DNA from 4 places in the Streptomyces sp. NBC_01508 genome. Region 4 is predicted to be linked to each of the others. Evidence: riboswitches for the same ligand, from Rfam matches in the RefSeq annotation. Region 4 holds a riboswitch; each other region holds the start of a gene.
The links. Region 4 has a riboswitch for cyclic di-AMP ahead of OG700_RS04360 (peptidoglycan DD-metalloendopeptidase family protein). Riboswitches for the same ligand answer to the same signal wherever they lie in the genome.

Region 1 (4,635 bases), 610 kb from region 4:
ACGTCGGCCTTCCTGTCGGCCGGGGGTGGGTCACCGTCCTGAGCGGCCTGGTTACGGAGATACCAGTTGTTGTCCGCGTCCTTGCCGAACTCCTTCTCCCTGCGACGCCAGTGGCTCGCCTCGTCCGTCACCCATCGCTTGTCCTCCCTGGCCCAAGCCGTAGGAGAAATGGCGGTCTTGGCGACGCCGTGCGCCTCGGCCCACGCCTTGGCGTCCACCCCGCTCCTGACCGTCACGAGCCAGTCAGGGCTGCCTTTGGCACTCCCCGCGAGGTCGTTGAGCTTCGTGGTCAGCGTCGTGGCCGCCTCTTTGAGCTGCTTGCGCGCGGTGCTCAGCAGTTGTTCGGCGCCTGCGTGGTCCCCGGTCTTCCACGTGTCGATCGCGGTACCGGCCTGGCCCTGCGCCCAAGTCAGCGTGGTGGAGTACGAGCGGATGGCCTTGGAGGCCCCGGACATCGCGTCGCCCGCGAAGTACCAGTTGGTCTTCTCCTTGCCGAGGGTGGGCCAGAAGGCTTCGCTGGCCTCACCGACCCAGCCCTTGACGCGCACGTCACGCAGGCCGTCGCCGATTCCTTCGAATTTGTTCGACCACTTGTTGAGGGCGATCTCAAGATCGCCGAGCTTGCCGACGTCTCCCGGTATGAGAGCCTTCGGGTCCGTCGTCGACCCGAGCGTGCCTGCCATGTGTGCGGATTCCCCGTTCGTGTGTCCGTGCCTGTGACTGTGGCTTGTGGCCGGGACTGTGGCTGCGGCGGTGGCTGCGGCCAGGACTGCGGCTAGGTCAGTACCGTCTTGACGGACTTGACCGCGTCACGGATGGCCTTGTCCGTTTCCTCGTAGTTGCCGTTGGCCTTGTTCAGTCCATCGGCCAGGGTCGCCGCACAGTCGGCGAGGAACCCGGATCCCGACTCCCACGTCGCACAGAAAGTCACCAGTGCCGCCGCCGCGCCATCGTCCCCGAGCGACGTCGCCTGCCCGGCCGGGTCGCTCAGGTCCACCTTCTTGACCGGTTTGAGGACTTCAAGAATGTCCTTGGCGCCCTGCTTGAGGACTCCTGGGCCTACTCCAAGATCAGCCGTCACGGCAGCTCCCCCTACGTCCAACTCTGCCTGCTCACACGCGCATCGGCGCTGATCCCGCGCACGCTACCACCAGGCCGGAGAGTGACAGCGGGTGGTGTTCTCGTCGCGGGGACCGGCCCGTGGACCCGCCGGTGCCGACCGGCGGCCGTTCGCCGACGTACCACCCGGCCGACGAGGCGCCAGGCCGACTCCCTTCGATACCGGAACCACCCCCGAATCCTCACCCATCCTCAATGAGGCCGTCACAAAACGCCTCCGCCAACCGCCTTCGGACAGCCGCCCCACGACAACTGCCCCACGACGACCGCCTTCCGGCAGTTCTCACACAGACAGCCGGCGAGGCCACGTGTGTGGCCTCGCCGGCTGTCCGAGGAGGTGCGGCCCGAGAGCCGCGCGATGTGGGGATGTCGCCGATCAGTAGGGACCGTTGACGTTGTCGATGGAGCCGTAGCGGTCGGCCGCGTAGTTGCAGGCCGCCGTGATGTTGGCGACCGGGTCGTAGCTGTCGGTCGACGTGCCGGGCACGTGGTATGCCTCGAAGGTCGGGTCGATGACCTGGAGCAGGCCCTTCGACGGTATGCCGGCCGCGGCGTTGGAGTCCCAGTTGTTGATGGCCTGCGGGTTGCCCGCGGACTCGCGCATGATGTTGCGGTGGATGCCGTCGTACGAACCGGGGATGCCGTTCTGCGCCATGACGTCCAGCGCCTCCCGGATCCAGCCGTCGAGGTCGTTGGTGTACGACTTGGCGGCCGTCTGGACGGCTTCGGTGGTCTTGGCTGCCGACGCGTCCGCGGTCGAGGCGGTCGGGGCCGCCTTGGGCTTCCCCGAGAGCTTCAGCGTGAGGCCGGGGCGGATCAGCGACGGGTCGTCGCCGATGGCGTCGCGGTTGGTCTGGTACAGCGCCTTCCAGCCGCCGCTCACGGAACGGGCGTCCGCGATCTTGGCGAGTGATTCGCCCTCCGCGACGGTGTGGGTGACCGCCTTGACGGCGTTCACGGCCGACGGTGCGGTGACGGCCTGCCGCGGGGCGGGCGCGGCGCCCGCCGTGGTGGCGGTCACCAGAGGCAGGGCGAGTGCGGCACCGCCCGTGCCGGCCGCGATGAGGCGGCGGGCGAGCGGGCTGGTACGGGAACGGCGGTGCTTACCCTCTGCGGGCATGACGAGATCCTCTCCGTCGCCTACGAGGTGAGCTGTCGGGTTCGGGCGGGAGATGCCCGGCCGCGCTGTGGGCGCGGCTTCACCCCAAGCCGGTCCGGCAAATGCCGGATCGGCGGCTTACCTGGGTCCCCCGCTCCTGCCGTACGTGAATGGGTGAGTGCGGTTTCCGGACGGCGGCAGGATTCGGCGTTCCGCCCGGAATGAGGTGAACGTAAGCGAGAACGTCCGGGCGAAACAAGTCCTGAATTCACCGCACCCTGCCATTCGACAGACCGGGCGGAGATCAATTCGAATTCCCGCCCGGCGGTACACGCCTCAACTTTCCCTTCCCGCACGGGAGGTGGGCGGAGGCGGGGAAGCCGCGACCCACCGCGCTTGTGACACACATCACGGGAGAGCGGCGCAACCGTTCAACGACAACACCACCCAGAAAGGGACAACTTGGTTGCTGGATACGCATATCACCCACACCCGAAAAGCGGACAAATAAGTATTTTCCAGCCGTCGCGAATCACGGATGACCGATAACGAATTTATGACGGCGCGCCTTCCGTACGGCTCCCCTCATCGCGAGGATGCCGGAGCCGTTGTTGGACCTGTCGATCGACACGTTGTTGATCTCGACGTCCGGTACGTTGCCGCCACCGTTCTTGAACTGGATGCCGTCGTACGTCGAGTCGGAGATCTCGGTGTCCCTGATCCTCACCCCGATGATGTCCCGGCTCGCCGGGAAAATGGTGATCGCGCCGAACTCCTGGCCCTCGTCCCAGAAAGCGCCGCCCGTACGGTGCAGGGCGTTTCCGGGGAGCAGGGTCTCGCCCGAGAAAGGCAGCGGTTCGTGGTCGGTCGCCAGCATGATTCCCGGGTAGTTGGCGGTATCGGCGATCCAATTGTTGTGGACCTTGTTTCCGCAACCGCCAACCGCCGTATATCGCGACGCCGTTGGCCGCCAGGGCAGCCGGATCGTATTGTTGGTGAACGAGTTGTCATGCGCGATGTCCACCGCCGGATCCTTGACGTATCGATTGGCCCAGACGGCGGGCGAATCGTCACCCGTGGTACGGAAGGACGAGTTGTCGACCTTTGAATTGCGGGTGCCGTTGGTGAAGTTGATGCCGTCGGCGTATGTGTTGCGGATACGCATGCCCTGCGGGATCCAGACGCACGCGATGTCGCCGTTCTGGTCGGCGGTGACCGCCGCCTGGACGGCTTTGGTGTCGTCGTTGCCGTCGTCGGGGACCGCCCCGCACTCGGTGATCGAGGTGCACTCGGCGGGCCTGGCCGCCGGGGGTGCCACCTGCGTCACGCCCGGCGCGTCCGGGATCGAGTTGCGTACGACGATCGAGTTCGATGCGTTGGTCGAGGTGAACTCCACGCACTCCCCGGTGCTGTCCAGCCGCACCGATTTACGGCCGGAGGACTCGCTGGCGAAGTTGGTGTGCCCGAAGGCGCGTACGGCGTCGGCCTTGACCAGGGTGCCCTGGTAGCGGCCGGCCTCGGCCTCGTACCCGATGTACGGGGGGGGTCGCTCCACGCTCGGCCGCGGCGCGGGGCGGCGCGGACAGGATCGGGCCGGGCGGCGGGCGCTTCACGCGCCGGGCGCTCACGCGGGGCGCGAACCCTATCAACTGGCTGTTACCTCCATAGAGCCAAAATCGCCCGTTCTCCTGGACCTTTGCTCGCGAACACCCTCAGCATGATTACTGCGAGTAGTCATTCGCTCCGGGTGCGGCGCCGCCGTGCCACGTGCTCCATCCATCCCGAAAAGGACCTGTCCGGGCCCCATGAGAATTTCCCGCTCTCGCACCAGACTGTCCAACACCCTCGCGGCGTGCGCTGTCGTCAGCGCCCTCGCCGCCTCAACTCTCGTCGGTGCCGCTCCCGTTGTCGCTCACAGCGGAGAGGACCACCACGAGCACTCCACCAGAGCGGGCGTCGACCCCGCCGGGAAGCCGGCCGCCGACCCCGGCGCGAAGGACACATCGAAGGACAAGTCCAAAGACAAGAAGGACAAGAAGGACAAGACGGAGAGCAAGCCCGAGGTCGATCCCGCCGAGGTGGCGGTGCTCGGCCGGGAGCACGCCGAGGAGCACGCCACCACCCGCCAGGGCGCCGAAGACCTCGGGACGTATCCGCAGGCGACCCGCACCGCCCGGCTGAAGATGCTCACCGACACCCAGCGGAAGATCAACGGGGAGTACAAGGCGTCGGACTTCGGCGCCTTCAAGGAGTACTTCGACTCACCCGACTTCGGCGTCCACGTCGCCCAACTGCCCACCGGCAAGGTGCTCCTGTTCTCCTTCGAGCGGATCGAGACCGATCCCACGAAGGAGACGGCCCCCACCCAGGTCGTCGGCGCCGCCAACCGGGGCCGCGCCTACCTCTGGGACCCCGCG
Region 2 (4,635 bases), 2.2 Mb from region 4:
CTCGTCCTCGTCGGGGATCTGGTCGGAGTCGGCGACGAGCGCGACCCGCTCCAGGAATTCGGCGAGGGTGCCGGAGGGGGCGGCGGGCGGCGCGTCCGCGTCGGCAGCCGCCTCATCCGCGTCGGCGGCCGTGGTCGCGTCGGCGGCCGTGGTCGCGTCGGCAGCCGTGTCCGCGGCCGTCGTCGCGCCCGCGCCCGTGGCGGCTGCCGTCGTGTCGTCCGCCCCGGCCGCCTGCGCCCGCTCCTGCTCGAACTCCAGCGCCACGGCGGCCAGTTCCTGCAAGTTCTCGATCCGCGTCTCGTCCTGCGGGTCGGTCGACGCCTGCAACTCCGCCAGATAGCCGGTCCGTTCCAGTACGGCCTCCAGGACCGTCGCCGGACCGGCGCCGGACTCCACGACCGTACGCAGCTCCTCCATCAGCGTGTTGAAGCGCTTCACCGCGTTCGACGAGCGGGCCGCCATGCCGTACGCCTCGTCCACCCGGCGCAGCGCCTGCGCGAAGGAGATCTTCTCCCGCAGCGAGAGCGCGTCGATCATCGCCTCGGCGCGGTCGCCGATACCCCGCTTGGGCACGTTCAGGATCCGGCGCAGCGGGACGCTGTCCTCCGGATTGGCGAGCACGCGCAGATAGGCCAGCACATCGCGGACCTCCTTGCGCTCGTAGAAGCGCACACCGCCGACGACCTTGTAGGGCAGGCCGACGCGGATGAAGATCTCCTCGAAGACACGCGACTGCGCGTTCGTCCGGTAGAAGACCGCGACGTCGCCCGCCTTGGCCTCCGACGCGTCCGTCATGCGGTCGATCTCGTCGGCGACGAACTGCGCCTCGTCGTGCTCGGTGTCCGCCACGTACCCGGTGATCCGGGCGCCCGCGCCCGCGTTCGTCCAGAGATTCTTGGGCCGCCGGCTCTCGTTGCGCTCGATGACCGCGTTGGCCGCGCTGAGGATCGTCTGCGTGGAGCGGTAGTTCTGCTCCAGCAGGATCGTCTTGGCGTCCGGATAGTCCTCCTCGAACTGAAGGATGTTGCGGATCGTGGCGCCCCGGAACGCGTAGATGGACTGGTCGGCGTCACCGACGACGCACAGCTCGGCCGGGTCGTGTCCCTCGCCCGAGGGGCCGACCAGCTCGCGCACCAGGGTGTACTGCGCGTGGTTGGTGTCCTGGTACTCGTCCACCAGGACGTGGCGGAACCGGCGGCGGTAGTGCTCGGCGACGTCCCCGAACGCCTGGAGCAGATGGACCGTCGTCATGATGATGTCGTCGAAGTCCAGGGCGTTGGCCTCGCGCAGCCGCGCCTGATACATCCGATACGCCTCGGCCAGCGTCTTCTCGAAGGGGTCCGTGGCCTGACCGGCGAACGTCTCCTCGTCGATCAGCTCGTTCTTCAGATTCGAGATCTTGGCGCTGAACGCCTTCGGGGGGTGGCGCTTGGGGTCCAGGTCCAGATCGCGGCAGACCAGGGCCATGAGGCGCTTGGAGTCGGCCGCGTCGTAGATCGAGAACGACGACGTGAAGCCGAGCCGCTTCGACTCGCGGCGCAGGATCCGCACGCAGGCGCTGTGGAACGTCATCACCCACATGGCGTTGGCGCGCGGTCCGACGAGCTGCTCGACGCGCTCCTTCATCTCGCCCGCGGCCTTGTTGGTGAACGTGATCGCCAGTATTTCGCCCGGATGCACACTGCGGGTGCCCAGCAGATACGCGATCCGGTGGGTCAGCACCCGGGTCTTGCCCGAGCCCGCTCCGGCCACGATGAGCAGCGGCGATCCGGTGTGCACGACGGCGGCGCGCTGCTCGTCGTTCAGCCCTTCGAGCAGCGCCGCCGGGTCCACGACGGTGCGCGGGGCGCCGTCGCGGTGGTACGGATCCCTGGGCGGGGGCACGTCGAACTTCCCTCCGAAGAGATCGTCGGGCACCTGCTCCGGCGCGGTGTCCTCGGGCGGCGGCGGAGGCTCATCGGCCGAGGGCTGGAGGTCCGCCAGGAAGCTGTCGTCAAAGAGGCTGCTCATCGCTTCCCGAGTCTAGGGTGCCGCACTGACAGCCCGCCGCCACATGGCCTCGCGGGGCCGCCCAGGAACGTTTACGCGAAAGGTCACGAAAATGTATCGGGCATATCGGCCATCGACCTTCACAGCGGCACCACAGGTTGGCTAGCGTGCTCGCCGAGGCGGTCCGTACTCCGTCGGCGATCAGCGCCGAGCGGGCGGCCTGCGCCGAATCCGGGCCTGCGCACAGCAGCCCGGAACCGGGGACCCACCATGTTCGACCGGGGTGAATCGGGCCGTAATTCCCGGCCCGTAGGGCAGCCTTCCGTTCCGCCCGAACCCGACAGCTAACCCGGTAGGCGGTCCACGGAAGGAGATGTCGACCTTGGCGTCGCATCGCAAATCGCGCACGCGCACCGCACTGCGCGGGAACACACCGGCCGTCGGCTTCACGACGGCCGCGCTCGCCTCGGTCACGCTGCTGTCGACGCAGAGCGCCACCGCCGCGCCGGCCGAGCCGAAGCCCTCGGTGGAAGAGGTGCAGAAGAAGGTCGACGACCTGTACCGGCAGGCCGGGACGGCGACGCAGCAGTACAACAAGGCGAAGGAAGCGACCGACACGCAGCGCAAGTCGGTCGAGCGAGTGCTGGACGACGTCGCCAAGAGCGCCGACAAGGTGAACGGGGCGCGGCGCGCCCTCGGTACGTATGCGGCGGCGCAGTACCGCGCGGGCGCGGTCGGTCCCACGGCCGCCCTGATGTTCGCCGACAGCCCTCAGTCGTACTTCGAGCAGACCCAGCTGATGGACCGGCTGACGGACCGCCAGCAGGGGGCCGTCGAGGACTTCCAGAAGGAGCAGCGGTCCGCGGCCAAGCAGCGCGCCAAGGCGACCAAGAGCCTGGAGACGCTGACTGAGTCGCAGGCGTCGCTCAAGGTCGGCAAGCAGAGGGTCCAGAACAAGCTCGCGGCGGCGCGGTCGCTGCTGTCGGAGCTGACGGCCGAGGAGAAGGCGGTCCTCGCCGAGCTGGAGCGCAAGAAGGAGCAGGAGGCGCGCCGCAAGGCCGAGGCGAAGGCCAAGGAGGAGGCGGCGGAGCGCAAGCGCCAGGAGGAGGCGCGGCAGGAGGAACAGCCGCCCGCCGCCGGCGGCGGCACCGACACGGGCACGGGCACGGGGGACACGGACGGTACGTACGCGGCCAAGGCCGAGAAAGTGCTCGCGTTCGCCCGCGCGCAGATCGGCAAGCCGTACGTGTGGGGCGCCACCGGCCCCAGTTCGTACGACTGCTCGGGGCTGACGGCCGCCGCCTGGAAGGAGGCGGGTGTCCAGCTGCCGCGTACGACCTGGGACCAGGTCAAGGTCGGCAAGCGCGTCGCCACGGCGGATCTGCTCCCCGGCGACCTGGTGTTCTTCTACGACGACATCAGCCATGTCGGCATCTACCAGGGCGACGGCAAGATGATCCACGCGCCGAAGCCGGGCGCGAACGTCCGTGAGGAGTCGATCTACTACATGCCGATCTACGGCAGCGTGCGCCCGGCCTGAGCCCGTTGGCCCCTGTTTCCGGGCCGGCTGCTCCTCGGGGCTCCCTTCGACCCCCTATGCGATCATGCGACAGATGTCCCTGGGGAGGGGCCGTCGCGGTGGTACCGACACCGTGGTGGTGACAGAAGGAGTCCGGCATGAACGCGGGTGGGGATCAGGGCGGTTCGTCCACGTCCGACGAGGAGTGGGAGCGATTCCTGCGGGAGTCGGCGGACGGCGTGCCCGACGCGCCCAAGGAGCCCTCGGCACGGGCCCGGATGGTGACACGGCGGCTGCGGGAGGAGCCCGCGCCCCCGGAGGGGTGGCGCACGCACCGGCCGGCCCGGCGGCCGAGGCGGCTGAAGGGCTGGTACGTCGTCGGGCTGCTGGCCTCGGTCGCGCTGCTGGCCGTGGCGCTGGATCCGGGGCGGGTCACCGGGTGGTTCGGCGATGACGGCGGGGCCGGAGGGCCGCTCGCCGCGGAGTCGGAGCGCCCGGACCAGGCACCGCCCATGGAACCGGCCGGGCTGCCCACGCTCGACGAACCGTTCAGGGGGTCGCCCGCGGCGCGCTGGGACAGCGGGACGGCCGGGATCACGCTGCCCGCCGCCAGGGCGACGGGGTGGATGAGCGAGGCGCAGGTGAAGGACGCGCTCGACCGGAGCCGTGACTTCCTCGCCGCGTCCGGTCTGGATCCGGCGGTGCTGCGGGGCGCGCGGCCGGCGGAGGCGATCGCGCTGATCAATCCGCATCAGAAGGACGTCCAGGACTATCTGGCGACCTCGTTCCGCGCGCCGAGCGAGGAGAACGACCCGCTGTTGCTCTTCAGCCGGTTCGACAAGGAGCACACCCGTGTCGTCGGGGACGTTGTCAAGACGCGGGGCCGGATCAGCTACCGGGAGGGCGAGCGCGGCGCCCTTCAGGTGACCGCCGACGTCACGTACGTCTACCCGGTCACACGGGCGGCGGCGGACAGCGGCGGCGACGACGAGGTCGCGCGCACGATCGTGCGCCGCGAGACGGTGCTGAACTGGGACGATCCCGCGAAGGTGATCACCGAGCGGGGGACCTTCTCCCTCGTTTCGTACAAGGCCCACATGACCAACGGCGGCTGCGACGCCCCCACC
Region 3 (4,635 bases), 4.4 Mb from region 4:
CCTGCGGCCATTCAATTTCGCCGAGCGCGAGCGCGAGCGTGGTCTGGAGACGGGCAAGACGGGCAAGACGGGCCGTGGACCGCGAACCCGAACCGCCGGCTTGACGTGTTCAACGCGGTCGGCCGGGGCCGCGTCCGCGCCGGCCGGGCCGGCCGGCGGGCCGGTTACTGTCGGGCCATGCACGACCCCACCTCCACCCCGCCGCCCCCCGCCCCCGAACTCTTCACCTGGGAGTTCGCCACCGACCCCTACCCCGCCTACGCCTGGCTGCGCGAGCACGCGCCCGTGCACCGGACGACGCTGCCGAGTGGGGTCGACGCGTGGCTCGTGACGCGGTACGCGGACGCCAAGCGCGCCCTCGCCGATCCCCGGCTGTCCAAGAACCCCGTGCACCATGCCGAACAGGCGCACGCCAAGGGGAAGACGGGGATCCCGGGGGAGCGGGGCGCGGAGTTGATGACGCATCTGCTGAATATCGATCCGCCCGACCACACCCGGCTGCGGCGGCTCGTGTCGCAGGCGTTCACTCCGCGCCGGGTGGCCGAATTCGCGCCGCGCGTGCAGGAGTTGACGGACGGGCTGATCGACGCCTTCGCGGCGAAGGGGGAGGCCGACCTCATCCATGACTTCGCCTTTCCGCTGCCCATCTACGCGATCTGCGATCTGCTCGGCGTCCCGCGCGAGGACCAGGACGACTTCCGCGACTGGGCCGGAATGATGATCCGGCACGGCGGTGGGCCGCGCGGCGGGGTCGGGCGGGCGGTGAAGAAGATGCGCGGGTATCTCGCCGAACTCATCCACCGTAAGAGGGACAACCCCGGCGACGACCTGATCTCCGGTCTGATCCGGGCGAGCGACGACGGCGAGCACCTCACCGAGAACGAGGCCGCCGCGATGGCGTTCATCCTGCTCTTCGCGGGGTTCGAGACGACCGTGAATCTGGTGGGCAACGGGGTTTACGCCTTGCTCCGGCACCCCGATCAGCGGCAGCGGCTTCAGCGCTCGCTCGCCGCCGGCGAGACCGGGCTGCTCGCGACCGGGATCGAGGAACTGCTGCGCTACGACGGTCCGGTGGAGCTGGCCACCTGGCGCTACGCCACCGAGGCCGTCGAACTCGGCGGCCGGCGCGTCGCGGTGGGCGACCCCGTTCTCGTCGTACTGGCCGCCGCCGACCGCGACCCGGAACGGTTCGCCGATCCGGACCGGCTCGACCTGTCGCGCAGTGACAACAAACACCTCGGATACGGCCACGGCATCCACTACTGCCTCGGCGCGCCGCTCGCCCGGCTGGAGGGGCAGGCCGCGCTCGGCACCCTTCTGACTCGGCTGCCCGACTTGCGACTTGCGGTCGATCCATCCGATTTGCGGTGGCGTGGCGGGCTCATCATGCGTGGACTGCGCACGCTGCCGGTGCAGTTCACAGCGGTGCGTGACTGACGGATCGTCAAGACTGTGACTTTCACGTGATCTGCGCTGCATCGACTTGTGACAGACGTTCGAGTACCGCTACGTTCACGACCGTCTCAGCCGTCACATCTTCAGGATTCAGGTTTCAGGCTCCAGCAGTCTCACGGAAGGCAACCGCATGCGCTCCGGGAACGGCCGGCACCGTCGGCCCCGTCAAGCCCCCGCCATTGTCGTCGCGGCAGGGGTGACAGGCTCGGCGATCGCCATCCCGCTGCTCGGCGCGACCAGCGCCAGTGCGGCAGACGCCGCCACCTGGGACCGGGTGGCCGACTGCGAGAGCGGCGGCATGTGGAGCGCCGACCTCGGTAACGGGTTCTACGGCGGACTCCAGATCTCCCAGGAGACCTGGAGCGACTTCGGCGGTACGGCGTACGCACCCACCGCCGACCAGGCCAGCCGCAGCCAGCAGATAGCCGTGGCGGAGAAGATCCTCGCCGCGCAGGGGCCGACCGCGTGGCCGACCTGCGCGCTGATCACGGGCCTCACAGCGGACGCCGGTACGGCTCCGGACGCCGGGGCCGCCGGTGATGCCACCCAGAAGCCCGAGACGCCCCCGGAGCCCGAGCCGACCGAGACGGCCGTCCTGCCCCCCGCTCCCGAGTCGGCGCCCCCCTCCGGTCAGTTCGGCCGGGACTCCGCCGCCGAGACGCCCAGCACGGAGCCCAGCACCGAGCCGGGCGCGGAATCCGGTACGGAGCCCAGTACCGGCCAGGGCAAGCACCGCGGCGACGCGGCGCCCGAGCCCGGCAAGTCCGCCGAGGCCGAGGCCGAGGCCGGCGCGGGTACCGGTAGCGGCGCCGACAGCCCCGACAGCCCCGACAGCCCCGACAGCTCGACCGAGGCGGGCAAGTCCGGCAAGGCGGACGAAGAGCGAGAAAGCGGTCGTCATGCCTCACGGGGTGACGGTTCCGCACGCGACGGCGACGCCGCGGACGCCGCCGACGACGACTCGTACACCGTCCGCTCCGGCGACAACCTGTGGGCCATCGCCGGCGAGCAGAAGGTGGAGGGTGGCTGGCCCGCGCTCTACGAGGCGAACCGCGAGGCCGTGGGCTCGGACGCCGACCTCATCCTGCCGGGCCAGAACCTCGATCTGACCGTAAATCAGGGGTAGTTAAGCGGTCTATGTCCGTATCTGGGCAAGTGAGACAAGCGTCTCTTCGCCTCAACTGGTGCGGGTCGCCCGGCGGCTCGCACCGTCTCCGCCCCGACCTGCGTAAACAGAGGTTTCCTCACGGCAAGATGGGCGAATCATCCCGGATGTTCCTTCTTTGAACATCCGGGATGTCTGTGTTTACGGTCTGAACCGCTCGCACCGCGGGCACCGTCGACCGTCACGCCGAATCCTGCCGTCGGTCGGGGGGAGTAGTCGTCGCGCAAGCGCCGAAGGCAGGAGCGGGGGACCCACAGGTAAGCGCCGGTCACAACGGCCGGCTCGGGGTGCAGCCGTGCGCAGGGGGACGTGAAGACGTTCCCTGGTCGCACGGCCGGGCAACTCACTTGGCCCGAACCCGACAGCTCACCTCGTAGGCGTCGGTGAGGAGATTTCGCATGCTGTTTTCCAGCAAGTCCGGCAAGGCCAAGCACCGCCGTCCGTCCAAGGCCGTCCGTTACGCCACGCTCGCCGGCATCACCGGTGCCGCTGTCGCGGCCCCGCTGATCGGCGCCACCTCCGCCTCCGCGGCCACCACCTCCGAGTGGGACACCGTCGCCCAGTGCGAGTCCGGCGGCAACTGGTCGATCAACACCGGCAACGGCTACTACGGCGGTCTCCAGTTCTCCGCCTCCACCTGGGCCGCCTTCGGTGGCAGCGCCTTCGCGTCCACCGCCGACCAGGCCTCGAAGTCCCAGCAGATACAGATCGCCGAGAAGGTCCTGGCGGGCCAGGGCAAGGGTGCCTGGCCGAGCTGTGGCGTCGGCCTGTCCAACGCCGCGAACGACGCCGGCTCGGACGACTCCGCCCAGCAGCAGGCCCCGCAGCAGCAGGCCCCGGCTCCGAAGGCCGCCCCCGAGGCGGCCCCGAAGCAGGAGTCCGCGCCGCGCGCCGAGCGGGAGCAGCCCGCTTCGCGCAGTGAGACGCGTGGTCCGGTCGAGAAGGGCGACGGCGAGTACAAGGTCAAGGGCGGCGACACGCTCTCCAAGATCGCCGAGGCCGAGAAGGTCGAAGGCGGCTGGGAGAAGCTCTTCGAGCTGAACAAGGACATCGTCGAGGACGCCGACGAGATCTTCCCGGGCCAGCAGCTCCACCTGAGCTGAGCCTCCCCGAACCCCGGACCCGGACCCGGACCCGGCTCCCACCCGAGCCGTGAGTCCTGACCTGAGTCCTGACCCTGAGCCCCGGCCCGGCGCGCCTTACTCCCCCCGGACGCGCCGGACCGGGGCCAGGGCCGGACCGGGTCAGGGCCGGGGCCTGTCCGCCGCCCAGGCCCGGAGGCGCCGCCCAGGCCCGGAGCGCGACCGCCGCACCAGTCTCAGGACATTCGTGGCGCACCCCGCATTCCGGACTCTTTTCGTCCCAGCGGGCGGGCATCGGCCGACCGGCACCCGGGAGCCGGTTAGGCTCATGCCGCAGGGCCAATGAGGCCCCGCACCAACGCGTCACATCCCAGAAGGAGATGCTCGTGCCGTCCATCGACGTCGTCGTAGCCCGGGAAATCCTTGACTCCCGAGGCAACCCAACGGTCGAGGTCGAGGTCGGCCTCGACGACGGCAGCACCGGCCGTGCTGCTGTTCCCTCCGGTGCGTCCACCGGCGCGTTCGAGGCCCTCGAACTCCGCGACGGTGACCAGAACCGCTACCAGGGCAAGGGTGTCGAGAAGGCCGTCCTCGCCGTCATCGAGCAGATCGGCCCGGAGCTCGTCGGCTACGACGCCACCGAGCAGCGCCTGATCGACCAGGCCATGTTCGACCTGGACGCCACGCCCGACAAGTCCTCGCTCGGCGCCAACGCCATCCTCGGTGTCTCGCTGGCCGTCGCCCACGCCGCCTCCGAGGCGTCCGACCTGCCGCTCTTCCGCTACCTCGGCGGCCCGAACGCGCACCTGCTGCCCGTTCCGATGATGAACATCCTCAACGGCGGGTCGCACGCCGACTCCAACGTGGACATCCAGGAGTTCATGATCGCGCCGATCGGCGCCGAGTCGTTCTCCGAGGCCCTGCGCTGGGGTG
Region 4 (4,635 bases):
ACTGCGTGAGCTGCGGCGCGGCCGGGGCCTCACCCTGGAGGCCGCCGCCGCACGGGCCGGGCTCTCGCCGGCCCACCTCTCCCGTCTGGAGACCGGGCGACGCCAGCCCTCGCTGCCGATGCTGCTCGGACTGGCCCGTGTCTACGGTACGACGGTCTCCGAGCTGCTCGGCGAGGAGCCGCCCGAGCGCGACCCGGTCATCCGCGCCGCGCGGGCGGAACCGGTCGAGGCCGACGGCTGGACCTACCGCCAGGCGGGCAGCTCCGCCGGCCGCGCGATGCAGCCGCTGCGGGTGACGGTGCCCTACGGGGCGCAGGGCGACCTCGTCCGCGTCCACCCGGGGGAGGAGTGGATCCACGTCCTGGAAGGGCGGCTGCGGCTGGGCCTCGGGGACGCCGTCCATGTGCTCGACCGGGGGGACAGCGCCCACTTCGACTCGATGACACCGCACCGCCTCGCGGCGGCCGACCCCGGCGGCGCCGAGCTGCTGTTCGTGCACACCCTGCTGACCAGCCCGACCGTCGAGCTGTGCCTGCCGGGCGGGAGCCACCGCCGGTGACTCGCCGTCAGCCCGTCAGCTTCGACCGGACCAGAGAGGCCATCACCGTGTCTGACAACCCTGTGGACGCCGCCGCCGAGCGTGAGCCGTCCCTTGAGCCGTCGCCCGAGCCGTCCCCCGAGGTCCCCGCCCGCGCCGAGCCCGTCATGGACGAGGAGAGCAACTTCCCGCGCGGGCTCGCCATCCGGCTCTTCGCGTACCTCGTCGCCGGGCATGTCCTGGCCGGCTTCCTGTACCTGCTCTTCGAGGCGGGTGCGAAGGGCGGCTAGGGCCTGTTGCGAAAGTCCCGCCTGGCCGACGACGCCTGGCACGCGCACTCGCCGCGTTGTCGGAATCATCCAAGTACGTCCAGTACGAGAATGATCCTCCGCCTTGCGATCGCACGCACCAGACGCCGTCGGCCCCGCCCTTCGGGCGGACGGCGCTACTTTCGCAACACGCCCTAGGTCCTGTCCGGCGGATCTTCGGGGATCGGCCCGGGGCGTCCGGTTCGGTGCGTCGCAAGGCGGAGGATCGTGCTCGTACTGGACGTACTCGGATGCCTTCGAAAACGCTGTCAACGAAGCGAGGCGCCGTGCCAGGCGACCCGGGCCCCGAAGATCCGCCGGGCAGAGCCTAGGGCTGTGGCCGGGAGCGTTGACCGGGTTGCGCGGCTCTTGGGCCGCGCCTGTCCTCGATCGCCGGACGGGCTGCACATGCAGCCGTCCGGCGATCGAGGACGAACCGGCCCACCGGGCGGACCCGGTGAATCCTTCCGGTCACAGCGCTGGGCCGCGCATTGTGTCCCCTGTCGCAGGATGGGCGGGTACGGGTGTCAGCCCTCGTCGACGAGACGGCCCCGCAGCCGCTCGCGTGTCTCGTCCGTCAGCCCCAGACCGTCCGTGAGATAGCGGTCGACGCTGCCCCACGTCTCCTCCATCGTCGTGAAGGCCGTTTCGAGATACACGGCACGCGCGTCGAAGAGCGGGGCCAGCAGCTCCATCACCTCCGGTGAAGTCCCGCCGGGCGTCGGGTCGCTGCGGCGTACCTGGTAGCGGCGGTGCGGATCGTTCGACTTCAGATAGTCCGCCTCGATCGCGTCCCGCTCCACGCCCACGGCGAGCAGCGACACCGCAATGGAGAGCCCCGCCCTGTCCTTGCCCGCCGCGCAGTGCATCAGCGCGGGCAGGCTCTCCTCGGCCAGGGCGTGCAGCACGCGCCGGTGCTCGGCGGTGCGGTCCAGCACGATGGAGCGGTACGAGGCGGACATCCGGGCCACGCCCTTGCCGTCGTCGAGGATCGACCGCAGCTGGTCGAGATCGCCGTCGCGGACCATCTTCCAGAACTCGGTCCCGTCGGCCGGGTCGGTGAGCGGAATGTTCACATGGCGTACGCCGGCCAGTTCGACGTCCAGGCCGTCGAGCTTCTGGTCGGCCGCGTTGCGGAAGTCGAAGATCGTGTGCAGCCCCAGCGACGTGAGGAAGGCCGTGTCCTCGGCCGTGGCGTGCGCGAGATGGCCGCTGCGGAAGAGCCGGCCGTACCGTACGCGCCGTCCGTCGACGGTCGGCAGGCCGCCCACGTCGCGGAAGTTGCGTACACCGGCCAGTTCGGGCTCGGTCGGCGGGACCTGCTGCGGCACCTCGTGCGTCACGTGAGCTCCTCCGCGTCTGCGGTCGGCGCTCGTCGCCGACGCTGTCGCGGTCCGACCTTACGACATCGGTTCCCGCTGAATTCACTTCGCGAATAAGGCTTCTGTCCGTAATGCGCGATTACGCATCACGTGCCCTTTTAGGAGGGGATATGGGGGCAGATCGGCCACCGTTGGTGAGCCAGATCATATCCGTGACGGTGTGTGGCGGGACCCGGGAGGTGAATTGGGGCTGCGCACGGAATTCGAAGATCCGTATCCACGCAGGGTGACCGCGCGGGCCGAGCGATATTCGAGGGCGGATTGCCGGCGGAAAACGACGGCTTGTACGGGTCGGCCCACCCGGCTTACGGTCACCGCAATCCGAGCGGATCGCCGAATCCTGCCGCCGTTCGGAATCCGCATCCACCCAGCACTCATCCACGTGTGGCAGGAGCGGGGGACCCAGGTAGTACGCCGGCCGGACATCCGGACGGCTTGGGGTGAAGTCGCGTCACGGCGCGGCCGGGCATCTCCAGCCCGAACCCGACAGCTCACCTCGTAGGCGCCGGAGAGGAAATTCGACATGCCCGCAAAGGGTAAGCACCGTCGTCCGAGGACCAACCCGATCACGCGCGGAATCGTCGCCGCCGGAACGGGTGGCGCCGCCATCGCGATACCGCTCATCGGTGCCACGGGCGCCCACGCCGCCGAGCGGAGCGCCGTCCCGTCCGTGGCGCCGGAGCGCGCCGTGTCCGTCGCGCACACCGCCCCCGCCGCCCCCGCGCCGCAGACGGCCCAGCAGGCCGCCACCGCCAAGACCGTCAAGACGTACTCGGTCAGCGCGGGCGACTACCTCGCCAAGATCGCCGAGACCCAGAAGGTCAGCGGCGGCTGGGAGAAGCTGTACGAGGACAACCGCGAGGTCGTCGGCGACGACCCGTCGCTGATCCACCCGGGCCTGAAGCTCACCATCGGCGCCAAGGGCGAGTCGGCGTCCTCCGCGGGCAAGGCCGAGGCCACCCCGAAGAAGAAGACCGCCCCCGCGAAGCCGGCCCCCGCGAAGCCCGCTCCGGCCGAGCCCGCCCCGAAGGCCGACACCACGGCGAACCAGCCCGCGGCGCAGAGCAGCGGCACCGGCTACACGGCGCCCGTCGACGGCGGCACCTCCACCGCCTACCGCGCGGCCGGCGGCAGCTGGTCCAGCGGTTACCACACCGGCGTGGACTTCTCGGCCGCGTCGGGCACCACCGTCAAGGCGGTCGGCCCCGGCACCGTCGTCTCGGCCGGCTGGGCCGGGTCGTACGGCAACGAGGTCGTCATCAAGCACGACGACGGCCAGTACTCGCAGTACGCCCACCTCTCCTCGCTCGCCGTCTCGCCGGGCCAGAGCGTCGGCGGCGGCGACCGGATCGGCCTCTCCGGTTCCACCGGCAATTCCACCGGCCCGCACCTGCACTTCGAGATCCGCACCGGCCCCAGCTACGGCTCGGACGTCGACCCGCTGGCGTACCTGCGCGGGCACGGCGTCTCCATCTGAGCCGTTCGACCGCACCGAGAAGCTGAGAAAATGGCCGTTGGCCGGCACCCCGCGTGCCGGCCAACGGCCATTCCCTTATTCCGGCTTGAACGAATTTTTACCGGTGGTGTTTCTCACCGGCGTCAACCCCTTCTTACGGTCGCGTAGGTCACATACACGGGTGAAAGATGCTCTGTTGTGGCTGACGATTCGAGAACAGGAAGCAGAAACGCCTTCGGGTCGTACGCCGCCATCGGTGACAGCTTCACCGAAGGCGTCGGCGATCCCGGGCCCGGCGGAATGCATGTCGGCTGGGCGGACCGGCTCGCCGTGCTGCTCGCCGACCGGACACCGGACGGGGCGGCCGTCGACGACCCCGACCACGGGTCGTTCCGGTACGCCAATCTCGCCGTACGGGGACGGCTGCTCGACCAGATCGTGGCCGAGCAGATCCCGCGCGCCAAGGAACTCGCCCCGGATCTGGTCACGTTCTGCGCCGGCGGCAACGACATCATCCGGCCCGGCAGCGACCCCGACGACGTCGCCGAACGCTTCGAACGGGCGCTGGCCGACCTGACGAGCGCGGTCGGCACCGTCATGGTCCCCACCGGGTTCGACACCCGCGGCGTGCCGGTGCTGCGCCATCTGCGCGGCAAGATAGCCACGTTCAGCGCGCACGTCCGCTCCATCGCCGACCGCTACGACTGCCCGGTCCTGGACCTGTGGTCGCTCAGATCCGTCCAGGACAGACGCGCCTGGAACGGCGACCGCCTGCACCTGTCACCCGAGGGCCACACCCGCGTGGCCCTGCGCGCCGCCCAGGTCCTCGGCCTCGACGTCCCCGCCGACCCGGACCAGCCGTGGCCACCTCTGCCGCCACGCGGCACACTGGAGGTGCGCCGCGACGACATGCAGTGGGCGCGCGAATACCTGGTCCCCTGGATTGGCCGC

Region 1: linked by a shared signal. The riboswitch ahead of OG700_RS07020 (transglycosylase SLT domain-containing protein) and the one ahead of OG700_RS04360 (peptidoglycan DD-metalloendopeptidase family protein) in region 4 are both predicted to bind cyclic di-AMP.
Region 2: linked by a shared signal. The riboswitch ahead of OG700_RS14200 (NlpC/P60 family protein) and the one ahead of OG700_RS04360 (peptidoglycan DD-metalloendopeptidase family protein) in region 4 are both predicted to bind cyclic di-AMP.
Region 3: linked by a shared signal. The riboswitch ahead of OG700_RS24825 (transglycosylase family protein) and the one ahead of OG700_RS04360 (peptidoglycan DD-metalloendopeptidase family protein) in region 4 are both predicted to bind cyclic di-AMP.

What each region holds. Positions count from the first base shown of each region.
Region 1 is NZ_CP109419.1:1,551,485-1,556,119, forward strand. Features, by position in the region: gene OG700_RS07010 (putative T7SS-secreted protein) at 1-683, opposite strand, end outside; gene OG700_RS07015 (hypothetical protein) at 776-1,081, opposite strand; gene OG700_RS07020 (transglycosylase SLT domain-containing protein) at 1,496-2,239, opposite strand; cyclic di-AMP (ydaO/yuaA leader) riboswitch at 2,244-2,405, opposite strand; partial or broken gene OG700_RS07025 (hypothetical protein) at 2,796-3,758, opposite strand; gene OG700_RS07030 (galactose oxidase-like domain-containing protein) at 4,024-4,635, shown strand, end outside.
Region 2 is NZ_CP109419.1:3,119,448-3,124,082, forward strand. Features, by position in the region: gene OG700_RS14195 (ATP-dependent DNA helicase) at 1-2,010, opposite strand, end outside; cyclic di-AMP (ydaO/yuaA leader) riboswitch at 2,203-2,364, shown strand; gene OG700_RS14200 (NlpC/P60 family protein) at 2,363-3,529, shown strand; gene OG700_RS14205 (hypothetical protein) at 3,667-4,635, shown strand, end outside.
Region 3 is NZ_CP109419.1:5,311,989-5,316,623, forward strand. Features, by position in the region: gene OG700_RS24815 (cytochrome P450) at 178-1,437, shown strand; gene OG700_RS24820 (transglycosylase family protein) at 1,652-2,581, shown strand; cyclic di-AMP (ydaO/yuaA leader) riboswitch at 2,839-3,015, shown strand; gene OG700_RS24825 (transglycosylase family protein) at 3,019-3,723, shown strand; gene eno (phosphopyruvate hydratase) at 4,083-4,635, shown strand, end outside.
Region 4 is NZ_CP109419.1:940,816-945,450, reverse strand. Features, by position in the region: gene OG700_RS04375 (helix-turn-helix domain-containing protein) at 1-559, shown strand, start outside; gene OG700_RS04370 (DUF6126 family protein) at 607-828, shown strand; gene OG700_RS04365 (tyrosine-protein phosphatase) at 1,374-2,177, opposite strand; cyclic di-AMP (ydaO/yuaA leader) riboswitch at 2,590-2,748, shown strand; gene OG700_RS04360 (peptidoglycan DD-metalloendopeptidase family protein) at 2,752-3,705, shown strand; gene OG700_RS04355 (SGNH/GDSL hydrolase family protein) at 3,883-4,635, shown strand, end outside.